2 regions of the Blautia sp. 1001283B150304_161114_C9 genome follow, and region 1 is predicted to be linked to the other one. Evidence: predicted binding sites of a transcription regulator. Region 1 holds the regulator's gene; the other holds the start of a gene.
The links. Region 1 encodes Rex, which represses fermentation and respiration genes when NADH is low (regulators of the CRP and FNR family bind a similar motif). Its sites were predicted from a motif close to ATTGTTAANTANTTAACAAT; they were not measured.
Positions count from the first base shown of each region.

Region 2: a site for Rex is predicted at 3,057-3,076, ahead of pckA (phosphoenolpyruvate carboxykinase (ATP)). Genes of this name have one in related genera too.

Region 1 is NZ_JADPGO010000042.1:11,622-19,461, forward strand. Features, by position in the region: gene I4V44_RS15615 (bifunctional ADP-dependent NAD(P)H-hydrate dehydratase/NAD(P)H-hydrate epimerase) at 1-1,316, opposite strand, end outside; gene I4V44_RS15620 (redox-sensing transcriptional repressor Rex) at 1,406-2,053, opposite strand; gene I4V44_RS15625 (ABC-F family ATP-binding cassette domain-containing protein) at 2,314-4,224, shown strand; gene I4V44_RS15630 (NADP-dependent isocitrate dehydrogenase) at 4,341-5,549, opposite strand; gene I4V44_RS18365 (DUF6783 domain-containing protein) at 5,622-5,699, opposite strand; gene I4V44_RS18370 (DUF6783 domain-containing protein) at 5,696-5,749, opposite strand; gene I4V44_RS18375 (DUF6783 domain-containing protein) at 5,726-5,809, shown strand; gene I4V44_RS15635 (S8 family peptidase) at 5,826-6,671, opposite strand; gene I4V44_RS15640 (class I SAM-dependent methyltransferase) at 7,180-7,840, opposite strand, start outside.
Region 2 is NZ_JADPGO010000002.1:162,873-170,712, forward strand. Features, by position in the region: gene I4V44_RS02005 (RluA family pseudouridine synthase) at 1-75, opposite strand, end outside; gene I4V44_RS02010 (ketopantoate reductase family protein) at 252-1,163, shown strand; gene pckA (phosphoenolpyruvate carboxykinase (ATP)) at 1,301-2,905, opposite strand; gene I4V44_RS02020 (PIN domain-containing protein) at 3,363-4,127, shown strand; gene I4V44_RS02025 (arsenate reductase family protein) at 4,386-4,727, shown strand; gene I4V44_RS02030 (AAA family ATPase) at 4,906-5,922, shown strand; gene I4V44_RS02035 (DUF1653 domain-containing protein) at 6,145-6,621, shown strand; gene I4V44_RS02040 (cysteine hydrolase family protein) at 6,786-7,307, shown strand; gene I4V44_RS02045 (HDIG domain-containing metalloprotein) at 7,392-7,840, shown strand, end outside.

The sequences.
Region 1 (7,840 bases):
CTTAACACATCTCCACTTCCCGCTGTAGCCATTCCTGCATTACCCGAAATGTTCAAATACATATCTCCAAAAGCATCTGCCACCACAGTACAGGCATCCTTCAGAACGCAAACCGCTCCAGACTCCTTTGCATAATCAGCTGCGGTCTGTGCCAGACAATCCTGGATCTTACCGATTTCTTTTCCGCACAGACGACTCATCTCACCAATATGAGGTGTCAGGATCACATGTTCCCCGATAAAACACTTCCAGTTGTCATGGACTGACAGAAGATTCAGGCCATCTGCATCCAGAATTACTGTTTTTTTACACTCAGCTGCCTTCGCCAGGAACCACTGAGCTCTTTCCCTGCTCTGCGCTCCGGTTCCAAGACCCGGTCCTATCACAAGCACATCACACCAGTCAAGCATTGCCTGGTTTTTTTTCTCATCAAAATCACAGGTGATCATGGCTTCCGGCAACAGTGTCTGCAACGGAATCCTGTTGGCCTCCACGGTCTGAATTCTCACCATTCCCGCAGAGCTTTTCAGAGCAGCTGCTGCACTCAGATATGCAGCTCCGCACATTCCTTCGCTGCCAGCTATAAGAAGAACCTTGCCGAAGGTTCCTTTATTTCCATAGGGAACTCTCTCCGGAAGCATTTTCAAATCTTCACGTTCCAGATGATGCATACAGATTTTCTTTCCGGGTATGGAATAGATTCCGATATCCGTAACAACGATCTCACCGCCATACATGCGTCCGGGATAAAAACACAGCCCTCTTTTGCGAAAAGCAAAGGTAACCGTAAGATCTGCCCGGAATGCAATCCCCTTCTCAAATCCGGTATCTGAGTCAATCCCGGATGGAATATCCACAGCTACTTTATACGCAGATGCCCGGTTCATTGTACTGATAAGCTCTGCATATTTTCCCTCTACAGGTCTGCTCAGTCCAACCCCAAAGATGGCATCTACTATAGTAGTATATTCATCCGGATCCAGGTTATGCACCCGGGGCACCTGATAATATTCTGCTGTTTTAAGCTGTCCGGCAGTTTCAGCAGTCATTTTCTCTTCCTTACCCGCAATATAATACCAGGTTCTGACTCCTCTCAACTGAAGCAGTCTGGCAATTGCCAATCCGTCTCCGCCATTGTTGCCGGTTCCGCAGACCACAAGGATTTTCTCTTTTTCTTTATTCTTTAATCTCTGTACAATCTCCTCAACCGTCTTTAATGCCGCCCTCTCCATAAGTACCGGAGAAGATATCCCGGCTTTCTGAATCGTATTATGATCCAGTTCTTTCATCTCAACAGCAGTTACAATCTCTCTCATCTGTTCACCTCCTGTTTACAATAACACATTTACATACAAGAGAAAAGCTGTGATCAGATGACCACAGCCTTGTGTTTCACAGTTATCCCTTACATCCCTTCATGTTCCTTTCTGTACTCACTCAGGTTATAGGACAAAGTCATAAGACTCTCTGAAAGATGTACGTTCTCTACCATTACATCCTCCGGGGCATCCAGATCAATATGTGCAAAATTCCAGATTGCCTTAATTCCATTATCAATTAAAATCTTTGCCATCTCTTTGGCTTTATTTTTAGGAAGAGTCAGGATCGCGATCTCAACCTCATTCTCCTTCAGAAACAAAGGAAGATCGCTCAACATCTGAATCTCAATTCCACGAACTGCAATCCCCTCAAGTACAGGATTGACGTCAAAAATACCAACCAGCTTAAATCCGCGCTTTTCAAAATCCACATAATTGGCCAATGCCTGTCCCAGATTACCGGCACCCAGAATAATCATCGGATGTACAGTATCCAGCCCAAGGATCTTACCGATTTCTGTATACAAATAGCGTACATTATAGCCGTAACCCTGCTGACCAAAACCACCGAAATTATTTAAGTCCTGACGAATCTGGGAAGCCGTCACATGCATCTTCTTGCTAAGATCATTTGAAGATATACGCTCTACATTCTCCTCCATCAATTCACCGAGGTAGCGGTAGTACCGCGGCAGACGCTTGATTACCGCTTTCGAAATTTCCTTAGCTTCCACAAATTTTCCCTCCTTAGCTTATCTATGTCAATTATACCCAGATGTTATTTTATTGTCAAATTAAATTTGTACTTTTTGACCAAATATTTCTGTATTTTTTTATCAATTTCATTCTGAAAAATTCCCCGGAATATCATATTTTCTTCCATGCATCCATCCGGTGCTTTCTTTTCCCTGGACAAAATCTCTTAAAATGCTTTCAAAAACAGGCATTTTCGATTATAATAGTACGCGGACAAATTACAAACGGAGGAATTCCTATGATTTTATCATGTCAGAATATCTGTAAATCCTTTGGCGAAAAAATCATTCTCAAGGATGCCAGTTTCCATATAGAAGACCGCGAAAAGGCAGCTCTCATCGGCAATAACGGTGCAGGCAAGACGACTCTGCTGCGAATCATTATGCATGAGCTCTCCCCGGATTCAGGAAACGTGGTACTTGCCAAAGATAAAAATATCGGCTACCTTGCCCAGTATCAGGACATTCATGGCCATCATACCATTTACGAAGAACTGATTTCCACCAAACAGCACATTATTGATATGGAGAATCGTCTGCGCTCTCTGGAACAGGAAATGAAAACCACCACCGGAGATGCTCTGGACAGCCTGATGAATACTTACACAAGACTGAGTCACCAGTTTGAACTGGAAAATGGTTACGCTTACAAAAGTGAGATCATGGGTGTATTAAAAGGTCTTGGTTTCACAGAAGAAGATTTCGAACGCCAGATAGAAACTCTTTCAGGCGGCCAGAAAACCCGCGTAGCTCTGGGTAAACTGCTTCTTGCCAGCCCTGACATTCTTCTTCTGGATGAGCCTACCAACCATCTGGATATGGAGAGTATTTCCTGGCTGGAAACCTATCTTCTGAATTACCCGGGTGCTGTATTTATCGTATCCCACGACCGTTACTTTCTTGACAAAGTCGTAACAAAAGTTGTGGAAATCGAAGCAGGAAATATGCGTATGTACAGTGGCAACTATTCTGCCTATGCCCTGAAAAAAGCCCAGCTGCGTGACGCCCAGTACAAAGCCTACCTGAACCAGCAGCGGGATATCAAACATCAGGAAGCAGTCATTGCCAAGCTGAAATCCTTTAACCGCGAGAAATCTATCAAACGTGCAGAAAGCCGCGAGAAAATGCTGGATAAAGTCCAGCGCATTGATAAACCACAGGAGATTCAGAATCAGATGCGCATTTCCCTGGAACCAAGATTTGTCAGCGGAAATGATGTCCTTACTGTGGAAAGTCTTTCCAAATCTTTTCCCGGACAGACACTTTTCAGTGACATCTCCTTTGAGATCAAACGTGGAGAACGTGTAGCCCTGATTGGCAATAACGGCACAGGCAAAACCACCATGTTAAAGATCATCAATGGGCTGATCGATGCAGACAGCGGCAGATTTACTCTTGGTTCCAAGGTACAGATTGGCTACTATGACCAGGAACACCATGTTCTTCATATGGAGAAAACTATTTTTGAGGAAATCTCAGATGCTTATCCCACACTTACGGAAACAGAAATTCGAAATATGCTGGCAGCATTCCTTTTCACAGGGGATGACGTATTCAAACTGATCTCCGCTCTGTCCGGCGGAGAAAGAGGTCGTGTTTCCCTCGCCAAGCTGATGCTGTCCGAAGCAAACTTTCTGATCCTCGATGAGCCCACCAACCATCTGGATATCGCTTCAAAAGAGATTCTTGAAGAGGCATTGAACAGTTACACAGGAACAGTATTCTATGTTTCCCACGACCGTTACTTCATCAACCAGACAGCTACCCGGATCCTGGATCTGACCAATCAGGCAATTGTAAATTATATCGGAGATTACGACTATTATCTGGAGAAAAAAGAAGAGCTGACGGAAAAATATGCTCCGGCTGCCGCTCAGGCTGTGACAGAAGCAAAGCAGGCTTCTGATAACAAGCTTTCCTGGCAGCAGCAGAAAGAAGAACAGGCCCGTCAGCGAAAACGCGAGAATGAACTAAAAAAAGTAGAAGCCCGCATCGAAGAACTTGAGACCAGAGATAAAGAGATCGACGAGACCATGATTCTCCCGGATATCTGCACAAATGTGGCAGAATGTGCGAAACTTAGCAAAGAGAAAGCCGCCATTACCGAAGAATTAGAAGGATTATATGAAAAATGGGAAGAACTTGCATAATGCAGGTTCTTCCCATTTTCGCAGTTTATAACTTTTTACAGGTTTCTCCGCTGCAGTGTGATCCTGCCCGGAGAACTTTATAATGTTATAGAAACATTACCGGATAATTTCTGACATTATAAAATTTCATCCAGTCTCTCTCTGATGGCAAAGATGAAATCTTTGCTGTTCAGTATTGTCACATCCTCAAGAGAAGTGATCAGCGCAAGGTCTTTTGTCATCTTACCGCTTTCAATCGTCTCCAGAGTCGCCTTCTCCAGTTTATCAGCAAATTCCATCAATTCTTTATTGTCGTCCAGCTCACCTCTTTTTCTCAGAGCTCCGGTCCATGCAAAAATAGTTGCTACAGAGTTAGTAGATGTCTCCTCACCTTTCAGATAGCGATAATAATGTCTCTGTACAGTTCCATGAGCAGCTTCATATTCGTAATATCCCTGTGGAGATACCAGTACAGATGTCATCATAGCCAGAGAACCAAATGCTGAAGAAACCATATCGCTCATAACATCTCCATCATAGTTCTTGCAGGCCCAGATAAATCCGCCTTCAGCCTTCATGACACGAGCTACGATATCATCGATCAGGCTGTAGAAATATTCAATGCCTGCTGCCTCAAATTTCTCCTTAAACTCATCCTCATAAATAGTTGCAAAGATTTCCTTAAAACGTCCGTCATAAATCTTGGAGATCGTATCCTTGCCGCCAAGCCACAGGTTCTGTTTTGTATCCAGTGCATAATTAAAACAGCATCTTGCAAAACTTGTGATAGAATCATCCAGATTGTGCATACCCTGAAGCACACCCGGTCCCTCATAATGATGGATTAGCTCTTTTCTCTGCTGTCCGTCTGCGCCTTCAAATACCAGATAAGCATCTCCGGGGCCGTCAATATACATCTCTGTGTTCTTATACACATCACCATAGGCATGACGTGCGATGGTGATCGGTTTCTTCCAGTTCTTAACACATGGTTCAATACCCTTCACTACGATTGGGGCACGAAAAACAGTTCCGTCAAGAATTGCACGAATCGTTCCGTTAGGACTCTTGTACATTTTCTTTAAGGTATACTCTTCCATTCTTGCCTTATTAGGAGTGATAGTTGCACATTTCACTGCTACGCCGTACTTCTTTGTAGCCTCTGCCGCATCAACAGTTACCTGATCATCCGTTTCATTTCTGTATTCCAGACCAAGGTCATAATACTCAGTGTTCAAATCAATATACGGAAGAAGAAGTTCATCTTTGATAATTTTCCAGAGAATTCTGGTCATCTCATCTCCATCCATCTCCACAAGTGGTGTCTGCATCTGAATTTTTTTCATGTTAATCCTCCTCTTTGGCTCTTATCCAGTTAATTATCATGATAGCCGAAAACAGACCGTTCGTCAATGCTTTTATACACTAGAGCGTATCTGAAAAATCATTCCCGCAATCTGTACGCCCCACTTTGCGGATATTTCACCCGCATTCAGTTGCCGTAGCCCGCTACGGCGCCCTCATCCGGGCAAAATATCCCACAAATTGTGACGCACATCTTGCAGAAAGCCTTTTTCAGACACGCTCTAAAGCAATAATTTTGTGAAATAAAAGATTACTGATCACAGTTCCATAAAACGTTCCAGATCCAGTTCTCCCCATCCCTGCTGATTCTTTGGCAATCCCATATCCCTGGCACTTTCTTTCAATTTCATCTTAATCTGAACATTAGTCAGCTCCGGATTCTTCTCAAGCATCAATGCCGCTGCCCCTGCAACCAGAGGTGTAGACATAGAAGTACCACTCTTCACTCCATATCCGTTATCTGCTCCCGGTGCACAGGCAAGAACATGATTCCCGGGTGCAACCAGATCCGGTTTACAAACACACTCAAAGGTAGGTCCCCTGCCGGATATGGCAGTCCGTCCTGTAAGCAGATCGCTGGAGCCTACTGTGATAATCTTCCGGCTGCTTCCCGGTGCTGTCACACTTCCTGCCTTCGGTCCCTGATTTCCTGCCGCAGCCACTACCACCAGACCTGCATCCCAAAGTTGTTCCACACCCGCAATCAGAACTCTGTGATCTTCTGCTCTCCTGCAGGTTGTTCCCACCGAGATATTCACTACACGTATCCCATAATATCTCTTATTCTCCAGAATCCAGCGAAAAGCCTGCAAAACATCTTCTTTCCTGCCATTTCCCGTTCTGTCGAGCACCTTCAGAACTATCAGGCTACACCCGGGGGCAATTCCTCTGATCCGTCCTTCCGAAGCCCTTCCGTCACCGCCAATGATCCCACATACATGGGTTCCATGAGAATTATCATCATAAGGTCTGATACGATGTCCGATGAAATCTTGAAACGCAAGTATTCTCCCTGTAAAATCTATATGAGGAAAAATCCCGGTATCCAGAACACACACACCCACGTGCTTTCCTGTATATCCGGAATCATCTGAATTCTTCATAAAAAATCCTCCGAATCATCTGGATAATGAAATCTTACCGCAACTGTTCATCAGGTCGCTGCAAAGACAATGAACATCTGCGTCTTACTTTAAATTATTCGGAAGATTATATTTTCGTGTCCGACAGTTTCTCCTGTCATATCTCCGTTTTTCTGTAAATAAAATGTATAAAGCTTCCATGATATGCAGATACTTCTGATATGCAAAACAACAGGCATATACAGAATCTGTTACAGAAATCCCGAAAAATATCCTTATAGCAATTTCATATAATAACTGTAACCATCTGCATAATATTAAGGAGACAAATTATGACTGCATTATTATTGATACTGGTATTTTTACTCTTTCAGACCTTCGTCCTGCTCTGCTGTGTAGCTGCCGGAAATGACGCTGCCTCCCAGGAAATCTCCGATCAGGAACAAATGGAATTTATCCGGGAATGGAAAAAAATACATTGCAGCAGCCCTCAAAAATAAAGGGCTGCTGCAATGTGCTGATAAACCTTCTACATCACATAACAGTCATATCGTATTGCTTTTCCTTTTAATATATAAGAAGGCTCTCTTCCATCAAGACAGACGCTCTTAAGAGGACGTTTTACGATAATTCTGGAAGGTCCGGCTTTGATAGCTGCATCAAAAAGATCTTTTTCCTCAGAACATGGAGGTTCAAGTTTCTGGATCAGCTGAAGTTTTTTATTTATCAGACCGGATTTCTGTCTCTTCGGGAACATGGGATCAAGATAGATCACATCTACCGGATCCATAAGTTTCTCCATACATGACACACTGTCACCCTCTACCAGTTTCATTCTGGAAGCAATGTCTTTTAATACGGGATGCTTTCTGGCACGCCGGAGCGCATCCTTCAAAAGTGCGGCGATCACCGGATTCTGTTCGTATAATGTCACCTCATAGCCATATGCTGCAAGAAGGAAACCATCCTCCCCCATGCCTGCAGTGGCATCAATTGCTTTCAGATGTTCTCCCTCAGTTTTGACCGCACGTACCAGCATTTCATGGGAAAGTCTTCCGTTTGTGACTCTGTGCAGCATTCCTTCAAAATCTCCCTGATATGTCAGGCCATAACCGGTAAGTGATACGCCCCGGGAGTCAAACATTACTGTCAGATGTTCTCCCGGTTTGTCCATAATCGGAACATTGTTC
Region 2 (7,840 bases), on a different contig from region 1:
ATTCTTTTTCAGAAATGCTTCCATTTTAAGTTCTGTAGTTTGTTCATCTATTCTAAATTCCAGATATCGTTCCATCTTAATACTTTTCCTGCGTAATATATTCTGATATTGATACCATTGATATTACAGGGCAAAAAATAAACTGTCAATGCAAAATTATGTCAGCGTAATGCATAAAATATACTGAAGAAAAATTGCAATTGTGCTATGATATAAGAATCAAAACAATGAAAGCGGGGCAGAAAATAAATATGAAATACTTAATCATTGGAGCCGGAGGAACCGGTGGTGTTACCGGATATTATATGAAAAAAGCAGGCAAGGACGTAACCCTGATCGCGAGAGGCGAACACCTGAAAAAGATCCAGAAACAGGGTCTTACATTGGAGAAAATGTGGGATAAAACAGAGGAAAACATAAGCATTCCTGCTACAGATATGGAGCATTATGCAGAGCATCCGGACGTAATTTTTGTCTGCGTAAAAGGCTATTCCTTACAGGAAACGATTCCGTTTATCAAACGCATTGCCAGGAAAAATACTATTGTAATTCCAGTGTTGAATATATATGGAACAGGTGGAAAAATGCAGAAAGAACTGCCGGATCTTCTGGTAACGGACGGCTGCATCTATGTTTCTGCCAACATTAAAGAACCGGGAAAACTTCTCCAGCATGGACAGATCCTGCACATTGTATTCGGCGTAAGAGACAAAGCAGAATTCCGACCGGAACTGAAAGAGATTCAGAAAGACCTCTGTGACAGTCATATCGACGGGACTCTTTCGGAAAACATCCGCCGTGAAGCACTGGAGAAATTTTCCTATGTATCCCCGATCGGGGCAGCAGGACTCTATTACCACGCAACTGCCGCAGATTTCCAGAAAGAAGGCGAAACCAGAGAACTTTTTAAGACCATGATAAAAGAAATCGCAGCACTTGCAGAAGCCATGGGAGTTCCTTTCCAGAAAGATATGGCAGAAGTAAATTTAAAAATCCTTTCCAACCTCGCACCGGAAGCAACCACTTCCATGCAGCGGGATATCATGGCAGGAAAACAGTCCGAAATTGACGGATTAGTTTACGAAGTAGTAAGAATGGGAGAAGAATATCACGTTCCGGTACCCGCATATGAGAAAGTGGCAGAAAAACTCAGAGCCCTGTAGCGAAGCGGATTGCGAATATCCGCTTGACCACCGAAACAACATGAAAAAGGGATGCGAATTACTCGCATCCCTTTCGTACTCATTTGGACAATAAAATTATAATTTAATTATAATTAACTTTAATTCAGCAATTATAATTATAACTGAGGACCAGCTGCAACAAGTGCTTTACCAGCAGCGTTTCCTTCGTATTTAGCAAAGTTCTTGATGAATCTTCCAGCAAGATCTTTCGCTTTTTCTTCCCATTCAGAAGCGTCAGCATATGTGTCACGAGGATCAAGGATACCTGTGTCTACGCCATTAAGCTCTGTAGGAACTTCGAAATCGAAGAATGGAATCTTCTTAGTAGGAACATTAAGGATATCTCCGTTAAGGATTGCATCGATGATACCACGAGTATCTTTGATGGAGATACGTTTTCCAGTTCCGTTCCATCCTGTGTTAACGAGGTAAGCTTTTGCTCCGCTCTTTTCCATCTTCTTAACAAGTTCTTCTGCGTATTTTGTCGGATGCAGTTCAAGGAATGCCTGTCCGAAGCAAGCAGAGAATGTAGGTGTAGGCTCTGTGATTCCACGCTCTGTACCAGCAAGTTTAGCTGTGAATCCAGACAGGAAATAGTACTGAGTCTGAGCTTCTGTCAGGATAGATACCGGAGGAAGTACTCCGAAAGCATCTGCAGACAGGAAGATTACGTTCTTAGCTGCCGGTGCAGAAGAGATCGGGCGAACGATGTTTTTAATGTGGTTGATCGGATAAGATACACGAGTATTCTCTGTTACGCTCTTATCTGCGAAATCAATCTTGCCTTCAGCATCAAGTGTTACGTTCTCAAGAAGAGCGTTACGTTTGATCGCATTGTAGATGTCCGGCTCAGATTCTTTGTCAAGGTTGATAACCTTAGCGTAGCATCCGCCTTCGAAGTTGAATACGCCGTTGTCATCCCAGCCATGCTCGTCATCACCGATCAGGAGACGTTTCGGGTCTGTGGAAAGAGTAGTTTTACCTGTTCCGGAAAGACCGAAGAAGATAGCTGTATTTTCGCCGTTCATATCTGTGTTTGCAGAGCAGTGCATGGAAGCCATGCCTTTAAGTGGAAGGAAGTAGTTCATCATAGAGAACATACCTTTCTTCATTTCTCCGCCGTACCATGTGTTTACGATAACCTGCTCTTTAGTTGTGATGTTGAACATTACAGCTGTTTCAGAGTTAAGGCCTAATTCTTTATAGTTTTCAACTTTAGCTTTGGAAGCGTTGTATACAACGAAATCTGGCTCGAAGTTTTCAAGTTCTTCAGCTGTTGGCTGGATGAACATATTTGTTACGAAATGTGCCTGCCAAGCAACTTCAACGATGAAACGGATAGCCATACGAGTATCTTTGTTAGCACCGCAGAATGCATCTACTACGAAAAGTCTCTTGTTGGAGAGCTCTTTTTTAGCGATTTCTTTTACTGCATTCCATGCTTCCTGAGTTGCAGGATGGTTATCGTTTTTGTATTCGTCTGTTGTCCACCATACTGTATCTTTGGAGTTCTCATCCATAACGATGTATTTATCTTTAGGAGAACGTCCTGTGTAGATACCTGTCATAACGTTAACTGCACCAAGTTCGCTGACATGACCTTTTTCAAAGCCTTCCAGTTCCGGTTTGGTTTCTTCTTCAAATAATACTTCATAAGAAGGGTTGTAGACAATTTCTGTAGTTCCGGTAATGCCATACTTGCTTAAATCGATTTTTGCCATCTTACGTTTAACCTCTTTTCTTCGTTAATGAAAGCGCCTGTTTAAACAGGCTTAAGATACCTTACCATAAAAGCGAATGGGTATCGCTTCTCTTTTACTATTATACATATTTAACGCTTAAAATCAACAGGATTTTTGCGTTTTTTTGAATTTTGTTAAAGATTTATCAACTGGAATTTGATGAAAAATCCGTCATTTTTCACAAAAGGTATGTAAATTTATTATAGTGGCAATATGGGAATACTATTCGTGGATATGATAATATTCTGTCTGACTGGAACAGGCAGGAAAGACAACCAGGAAATACTAACCAGGAAAGCTGCCACTATGTGGTTGTGCTGATAAAAGATGCATGTTAAAATAGGAAAGAATTATCCGGCTGAAAAATGACAGAGTATTATACAGCAGAGAAAATAAAGGTTACATTGCGGAGTGAGCAGTAACAAATAAAGAGAGGATGAAGATTATCAAAACTTATTATTTAATTGATTATGAAAATGTAGGAAGTGAAGGCTTCAAAGGATGTGGCAAATTACGGGAAACAGATATTATCCATCTTTTTTATACAGATAACAGCAGAAAAATAGACCTTGATATTATCAATGATCATGGAGAGTCAAAACTGGTCACACATAAAGTACCGACAGGAAATCAGTCTGCAGATATGCATCTGGGCTCTTATCTGGGATATCTGATAGGAAAAGAGTGCATAGGTCAGGATGGAGAATGTAAAATTGTTGTAATCAGCAAGGATACAGGCTTTGACCATATTATAGAGTTCTGGAAAACAGAAAAAGATGTGAAAGTCTCCAGAAATGAGAAGATTTCCGGAAAACAGGTGCATACAAGGAAACAGGTAAAAAAACAGACCGTCAAAGAAAAAGACGGACAGATGATCGAACAATCCGGTCAAAAAACAGAAAAACAGTTGAATGAACAACCTGAAAAGCAGTCTGCCAAACAATCAGAGAAGCAGAATACAAAAAAGCCAAAACAAAAGATAATTGACATGAATGCCGGAACAAAGAAATTACAGCAGGAACTGGTATTGGTTCTCGACAAGGCAGGCATGCCAAAGGAAGTGGTAAATTATGTTTCAACAACTGTGGAAAAAAACGCAGAAGACAAAAACAGAAAACAGCAGATTTACAGATCTATCATTTCCAAATACGGACAGACAAAAGGACTGAACATCTATAACCATATTAAAAAGAAAATCTAACGGAATAAAAAATAACGGAATAAAAGAAGGAGGCCGGGAACCTTATGGATTCCCGGCAAAAGTATGAAAAAGAAAAAGTTTTATTTGCAATTACTCTTTGCTCTGTACAAGTAATAATATAACCGGAAAATGTGAGAAATATGTGGTGAGAATTTGAAAAAAATGTGAAATGGATGGAAATTTAAAATGAACAGGCAGGAAAAGAGAAAATATAGCAGGAACAATAATTCTTAAAAAAATGGGAGAAAGCATTAGACTATGAATATACAGATTTTTGGTACAAAGAAAAACTTTGACAGCAAGAAAGCAGAACGCTATTTCAAAGAACGGGGAATTAAATATCAGTTTATAGATATGAAAGAAAAAGGCTTAAGTAAAGGTGAATTCCAATCTGTCTGCAAGGCAATTGGTGGTTATAACAAGCTGATAGATACTGACTGCAAGGATAAAGACCTGCTGGCATTGATTACTTATATTGCAGAGGAAGACAAAGCAGAGAAAATCCTCGAAAACCAGAGCATCATCAAAGTCCCTGTGGTAAGAAACGGAAAACAGGCGACAGTAGGATATCAGCCGGAGATCTGGAAGAGCTGGAAGTGATAGTTATAGCCTTTTACAAGCTTTCAGATTTTACAATATTATATTGAAGAAAATAGCTGTTTGACATATTTATATGTGTTATAATATAAAATTATTATAGAAGTTACTTTATATTATATTGTCGTGCAACAGATATAATGAACTGATTTATAAAAATGGAAATATTGAGGTGATGGAAATGCCATTAACAAAGATTGCAGCAGAGAATTTTACGGTATTTGAAGATATAAAGATTCCTTTTTGCGAAGGATTAAATGTATTAGTTGGTGAAAATGGTGTAGGAAAGACTCATATTATGAAATTAGCCTATGCAGCATGTCAGGCTTCTAAACATGATGTGTCTTTTTCGCAGAAAACAACAATGTTATTTCGTCCTGATCAGTCTGGAATTGGACGTCTGGTAAACAGAGGAAAGAGTGGAAGCAATAAAGCCATGGTTTCTGTGGAATCTGATACTGCCAAAATAGGAATGACATTTTCAACCAAGACACGAAAATGGGATGCAGAGATTAATTCAGAAGAGAAATGGGAAAAGCAGATGTCTGATCTCACAAGCGTATTTATTCCGGCAAAAGAGATTTTATCAAATGCCTGGAATCTGGATGCTGCAGTAAAAATGGGAAATGTGGAATTTGATGATACGTATCTGGATATTATTGCGGCTGCCAAAATTGATATTTCCAGAGGAGTGGATTCAACTGTAAGGAAAAAATATCTGGATATTTTACAGAAAATCAGTAATGGGAAAGTAACATTGCATGAGGATCGTTTTTATTTAAAACCTGGTACACAGGCAAAGTTAGAATTTAATTTGGTAGCAGAAGGATTACGTAAAATTGCTCTTTTATGGCAGTTGATAAAAAACGGGACACTGGAGAAGGGATCCGTTTTGTTTTGGGACGAGCCAGAAGCAAATATCAATCCGAAATATATTCCGGTGCTAGCTGAATTGTTGATCATGCTGGAGACAGAAGGTGTACAGATTTTTGTTTCTACACATGACTATTTTTTATCTAAATATATTGAAGTAAAGCGGAGACAGGACAGCAAAGTGCAGTACATTTCCTTATATAAAAATGAAAACAGCAAAGTATTATGTGAGATAGCGCCGGAATTTGAATTGTTGGAACATAATGCAATTATGGATACATTCCGTCAGTTGTATCGAGAAGAAATCGGGGTGGCATTAAAGTGAGCGTTATACCAGAATCAGGAAAAACGCAGAAGATATTACGTGGCTAGCCGGGCCATTGGCAGAATTAAGAGCCAGATTGCTTAAGGTCAGAAAAATATGGGGCGTTGAGGTGGTTGTTTTAAATGAAGAACTTGCTAGAGAATATAATCTAACGTGTTAGAGCGTGAAATCAGTACTTTTTTGGTTGCATGAAATAAGAACTATATGCTAGGAGATGATAAAATGACAAAAATCAGAATCATAAAGAAAAATAATGGCTGTAGCATGGAATACGAAGTAGGCGATATTTGTGAGGTCACAGGCACCTGGTATGGCGGCGTCCACATCAATGGCCGCTCCGGAATCCCGGTTTCCCTTGATAAAGAAGAATATATGGAACTCAACACAGAACCGGAAGAACCTGACAGTGCGGAAAATGAAAACACTTCGAAGACACCGGAACACGATATCCATGCAGGCGACATTGTGCAGCATTTCAAAAGAGAATGGGTATCCCCGGATACTTCCGAATATCTCTATAAAGTCCTTGCAGTAGCCCATCACACAGAAAATGGTGAAAAACTGATGATTTATCAGGCACTCTACGCACCTTTCAAAATCTGCGCCAGACCCTATGATATGTTCATGAGTGAAGTAGACAGAGAGAAATATCCGGATATTAAACAGAAGTACAGATTTGAAAAATATACTGCAAAATAGAGATGATTGATATTTTATGGAATTGCTATAGTAAAACTGGCACTTCTGCCTGTACAAAAATATTTTGTTGCTGTATAGTAATAACAAATAATAACAGCACACGTTTCCAGAGATTTTATGGGATTATCTGAAAAAATGTGCAGAAAGAACGAAGGGAAGGAAATATGCAGAAAGTATTAGTAGTCGTAGACATGCAGAATGACTTCATTGACGGAGCTCTTGGAACAAAAGAGGCAGTTGCCATTGTACCTGGTGTAAAAGAGAAAATCGAAAATTTTGATGGAGTTATTCTTTTTACCAGAGATACCCATGAAACTTACTATCTCGACACCCAGGAAGGAAAGAAGCTTCCTGTACCGCACTGTATCCGTGACACTGAAGGATGGCAGATCAGAAGCGAATTAGATGCACTCAGAAAAACAGAACCCATTGACAAAGAAACCTTTGGTTCCACAGATCTTGCAGGAGAACTGGTGGCAATGAATGAGGATAATGAAATCGAAAGTATCACATTCGTAGGTTTATGCACAGACATCTGTGTTATTTCCAATGCACTTCTGGCAAAAGCATCTCTCCCGGAAGTTCCGATCATCGTAGACGCTAAATGCTGCGCAGGCGTAACACCGGAAAGCCATGAGAATGCACTGAAAGCAATGGAAGCATGTCAGATCCAGATTGACAGATAAACTGCAGAGCAGTTATTCAGTTATAAACAAGCAGTAAAGCAGGTGATTTTATCCACCTGACAATTCAGATATGAGGAGTGACAAATGAAGACAATAACACGAGACGAGGCATTTACATTATTAAAAAAATACAACAAGGATCCCTTCCACATTCAGCATGCCCTGACTGTAGAAGCAGTAATGAAATGGTATGCCAATGAACTTGGCTATGGCGAAGATGCAGAATACTGGGGAATTGTAGGACTCCTCCACGACATCGACTTTGAACTATATCCGGAAGAACACTGTCTGAAAGCTCCGGAAATGCTCCGCGAAGCAGGCGTAGGCGAAGACGTAATCCATTCAGTTGTATCCCACGGCTACGGCATCACAGTGGGATGTGGCGCAACCATTGATGTAGCACCGGAACACGAAATGGAAAAAGTACTCTTTGCGGCGGACGAACTTACAGGACTTATCTGGGCAGCAGCACTTATGAGACCATCCAAAAGCACAAAAGACATGGAACTCAAATCCCTCAAGAAGAAATATAA